DNA from 2 places in the Lacticaseibacillus sp. YLM2-1 genome. Region 2 is predicted to be linked to the other one. Evidence: riboswitches for the same ligand, from Rfam matches in the RefSeq annotation. Region 2 holds a riboswitch; the other holds the start of a gene.
What was found. A riboswitch is a leader RNA that binds a small molecule or an ion and turns the genes downstream of it on or off. The one in region 2 is predicted to bind lysine.
Positions count from the first base shown of each region.

Region 1 (2,475 bases), 170 kb from region 2:
TAAACTCACGCCGATGGATCAGTAACGCAATGCTATTCGTGAGAATCGCCCACAAATATTGATCGCGCGTCCGGTGACTCTCGGTTTTTGGCATATCCAGTAACATCCCTGCCACTAAACTAACCAACTGTTTACTGTCGAAAAGCACCAACGTCGCCGCAAAAAGATCCAGCTCATAAAGTCCCCAGTGCTTAATTCGTTTTAAGTAACGCATAACGTCAGTCTTCATGGCTGGTGTTGTTTGAAAACTCGGGTCACTGAACCCGTTGTGCGCCATGATGTTAATCTGATTAAGTCGGTAAAAAATAAGCCCCGTTTCCCGCCATAACCGATACTGTCGCTTAGCCAATGCCAGTAGCGCCGGTTTCCCAGCAACAGTCGCCCGGTTCACCTGCTGGAAAAAGTTATCCTGATTCAAGGCGCGGTATCCTTGTTGGATGGATTCAACGTCTTGATCAAACCGTGTTAATAATTTTAAAACAACTGCCGCACTCAGTTGCGTCTCCCCACGTTCAAACCGCGACAAAGTTGCAGCTGTCGTAATCCCAGCTGCAATTTCTTCTAATGAATCATTTTCCTCGAGACGTAAAGCCCGCAAATATGCCCCGATTTTGACATGTTCTTCTGGCATCAGCACCCGACCCTTTTATGAGAACTTTATTAGACAAACTTAACACGTTTTGCCATTTTTTCAAAATATCTTACTACTTATTGCACCTCAAATTTGAATATTTTTGTTTTTAAACGCTGCCTAAACATGGGTGCTAGTCCCAAGAATTTTTTACGCATTTTTCTGATAGACATCAGGCAGTAGCGAAAATTCAATGGACGCGGCCATGCCAGCGCCTTAGCCTTGGCGGTCGCTACTCCGAATTTTCACAAAACCAGCTCAGACTATCGAAGCGTGCCCAACAAGCATCAGAAGAGCGAATCCTTCTACTGTGCCATCTAAAACGTGTGAGCAGACGTAGAAACTGCACTTGCTCACGCTCTGCCATTATAAATTGACATCCATCCCTGACTCCGCTAAACTCAATTTTGACATTTAAATACACCACCAAGAAATAGAGGTTGCGGTGGGCAACGAAAACTGGGGAGTGCCGTATCATGTTGAACCAGTTGTAAGTGCCACCGCCGAAATGTTGCACGATATTCGGATCGTGCGCATTGGGCCATGGGTGCATAACCCATGGACTGTCGAAGCACTCGCTTCGGGGCGCTATGATTCTGGTTTATGACTAAAATCGATGGAATCGACCTTTATTGCGGTATCACAACACAATAAGGTCGATTTTTTGTTTCCAGCTCTATTTCCCACTACAAGAAGGGAGAAATGTCAGTTATGAAAAAGCATTGGGTTGCACGTTTAGGCGTGCTGGGGTTCGCCTTGAGCCTCTTACTAGGCAGTTTTGCTGCCACCCCGGTCAATGCTGCTAGTGATAGCGGCACGTTTAAAGTCGGCATGGAGGCTGGCTATGCGCCATTCAACTGGACGCAAACCACCAGCGCTAACAACGCCGTCAAGATTCAAGGTAGTCAGGAATACGCTAACGGCTACGATGTGCAGATTGCACGGAAGGTTGCCAAAGCCTTACACAAAAAGGTAGTCGTCGTCAAAACATCTTGGGACGGATTGCCACCAGCTCTGACTTCAGGCAAAATCGATGCCATCATCGCCGGCATGTCACCGACACCTGATCGTCGCAAGACCATCGATTTCAGTAATCCCTACTACATCTCCAACTTGACGATGGTTGTTCGCAAAGACAGCAAGTATGCCAAAGCCAAGAGCATTGCGGATTTTAAGGGTGCTAAAATCACCGCCCAGCTCAGCACCTATCATTATCAGGCGATCAATCAAATCAAGGGTGTCGTCAAGGAACCGGCTATGAACGATTTTCCAGCTATGCGTGTGGCCTTGGAATCCGGAACCATTGATGGTTACGTTTCCGAAGTGCCTGAAGGGATCACGGCAGAACGTGCTAATCCTAACTTGATGTATATCCATTTTGCAAAAGGTCAGGGTTTTAAAACCGATGCCAGTGACACGAATCTGGCGATTGGCTTGCGCAAGAATGATCCGAATAAAGCAAAGATCAATGAACTACTTGCCACAATTTCAAGTAAAGAACGAGCACAGCTGATGAATGAAGCTGTCGATAACCAGCCATCAACTGAGAGCAATGGCAACTGGTTCATCGCGATTATGAAGCAATATGGTCCAATGCTGTTACGCGGGACAGGCATGACCTTACTGATTTCCCTTGTTGGGACAATCGTCGGCTTTATCATCGGGTTGTTAGTCGGGATTATCCGGACAACTCCTAAGCCGAAAAAACTCGGTCAGCGCGGCTTACGCGCCGTGATCAACTGGCTGCTGTCGTTGTACATCGAAGTTTTCCGTGGCACGCCAATGATTGTTCAGGCCGCGGTCCTATATTATGGTGCCGCACAAGCTTGGCATTTGAACATGGA
Region 1 covers NZ_CM152617.1:2,861,258-2,863,732, forward strand. Annotated here, with positions in the region: gene AC07KQ_RS13845 (helix-turn-helix domain-containing protein) at 1-631, opposite strand, end outside; lysine riboswitch at 1,058-1,230, shown strand; gene AC07KQ_RS13850 (ABC transporter permease subunit) at 1,334-2,475, shown strand, end outside.
Region 1: it holds a riboswitch for lysine, as region 2 does, so the genes downstream of both, AC07KQ_RS13850 (ABC transporter permease subunit) here and lysA (diaminopimelate decarboxylase) in region 2, are expected to answer to the same signal.

Region 2 (2,475 bases):
CATCGCTGGTATAGCCATAAAATCCCGGTACAACCAAAACCCCGATTGGTCGTCGAAATGTAGCGAGGTTGCGATAGGTTTCACGTGAAACTTCGGCATCATTGGGATGATCTGTGACCACAATTCCTAACGACTTCGGTTCGCCATAGGTAGCTTCAATCCCCTCATGATTCAACACCGCGGTCATTAAAAACGCGTTCAACTTTTCACCGCGCGCCTTAAAGCCTGCCATTAAATAATCATTGTTCTTGAAAGTCAACTTTGGTAACTGGTCTAGCTCTTCTTCAATCGCGGCCATGATCGATGCTTCGAGCTCAAAATCATCGGCGATTGCCTGATATCGAGCAACGATTTCTGCAACAATGGCAGCCACAGCTTCATGCCGCATCACTGCCTGTGCATACTGAATCAATAAATCGGTCACCTTGGTGTCTCCCGGGTGCCGTTTACCTGGCGCACTCGTCACGATCACCTGCCGAGCTGGGTTAGCCTTCATGATCGCCACGACCTTGGCGAATTGTGAACCATTTGCTAGCGATGAACCGCCAAATTTTACGACACGCACGATAAACTGCCTCCTAGACGTCACGACAAATGAGAACTTTGTCATTTTATCCTGTACTTTAACAGACTCTCCCAGAAACACAAGCCCCAGCATGTCGCTAACATGACACGTTTTCGGGTTACTGCATAGAGACAATGTTTTTAAATTTGTTTTTAATGACCTGAGTTCACAGTCACCAGTCTCTGTCACCGCAGGGCCAGCTCGGACTATCAGACAAATGCCAACTATAGGAGAACTAAAAGCCTCAAAGACAGACCTATCTCACTTAAAGCGCGCGAACAGGCCCAGAAGCCTGCACATAAGGACCTCAAGCATCACTGGCCAAGACCCAGCCATTGAGGCTTGAGGCCGCTTATGCTCCGGTTTCTAAGCGGGCCTGTTCGCGCTCTCTCATTATTTATTTGACGTCCACGTCTTTTTATTATAGGCTGGTGACAAACAGATAGAGGTTGCAACCAACATGAGTAGCTTGATCGAGCGGGATCCTTCGTGATGACATCAAGCCAAAGGGGCGGTTGCCGAAATGGGCGCGCCGGGATCGGCAAGCCTGTTGGGCCAGGATTGAACAAATCCTGTACTGTCGCTTAGAAACCTAAGCGGGGCGCTATCATTCAAGTAGATTGCAAGTTGGGATCTTTTTGTTTGACGCGTGGCCAAACAAAAGGATCCCTTTTCGTTTGCCATCGCCCTGCCAAATTCGGGAGGATGAACTTATGGATTTTGCCACAAATCATGAAGGCCAGTTAACCATCGGCGGGGTCGCTGCCAGCCAGTTGGCCCGAACATTTCAAACCCCACTTTATGTGTACGATGTTGGCGCCATTCGCCAGCAAATTCGCGCATTTAAACGTGTTTTTGAAGAAGCAGATGTGTCATATGCCGTCAGTTATGCCTCCAAAGCCTTCGCGACCATTGCGATGTACGAAGTCGCCAAGTCAGAAGGCGCGCACGTTGACGTAGTGTCCGGCGGTGAACTTTACACCGCTCAGGCAGCCGATTTTCCAATGGCGGCGGTCAGTTTTCATGGCAACAACAAAAGCAAAGCTGAACTGACACAAGCATTGGATGCCGGGGTTGGCACCATCATTGTGGACAATTTTCACGAACTGGATCTCCTTGATGATCTTTTAGGTGCCACCGTTGGTCAACAGGACGTTTTAATCCGTGTCGCCCCTGGTATCAGCGCGCACACGCATGCCTATGACCAGACAGGCCAAACCGACAGTAAATTCGGTTTCGATCTCGCTAGTGGTCAAGCAGATGAAGCCGCCAAGCGCATTTTAGCCGACGATCATCTCAACCTGCTTGGCATCCACGCCCACATTGGCTCCCAGATCTTTGAAGTAGCAGGTTTCGAAGCCGTTACCCAAAAGCTGCTGCATGTCCTTAATAACTGGCATCAGCAATTCGGCTTCATCCCCAAAGTCCTGAACGTTGGCGGCGGCTTCGGCATTGCTTATACCAAGCAAGACGATCCGCTGCCACCAGAAGCCTTTGTTAAGGCAATTCTGGCAACCTTGAAATCACAAAGTCAAACGCTTAACTGGCCGTTGCCAGCCATCTGGATTGAACCCGGTCGTTCGATTGTCGGGCCAGCCGGCTATAGTCTCTATACCGTCGGCAGCCGTAAAGATGTCCCGGGATTGCGGCCATACGTTGCCGTTGACGGTGGCATGGGCGACAATATTCGTCCTGCCTTGTATCAAGCAACCTACACGGCCATTTTAGCTGACCAGCCAAATGCTGCGCCAGCTGAACATGTCCACTTGGTCGGCAAGTATTGCGAATCCGGCGATATTTTGATCGATGATGCACCGCTGCCCACAACCACACCAGGCGATGTCGTTGTTGTTTTTGACACTGGCGCATACGGCTACTCAATGGCATCCAACTACAATCGCAATCCGCGA
Region 2 covers NZ_CM152617.1:96,637-99,111, reverse strand. Annotated here, with positions in the region: gene AC07KQ_RS00510 (aspartate kinase) at 1-565, opposite strand, end outside; lysine riboswitch at 1,001-1,180, shown strand; gene lysA (diaminopimelate decarboxylase) at 1,279-2,475, shown strand, end outside.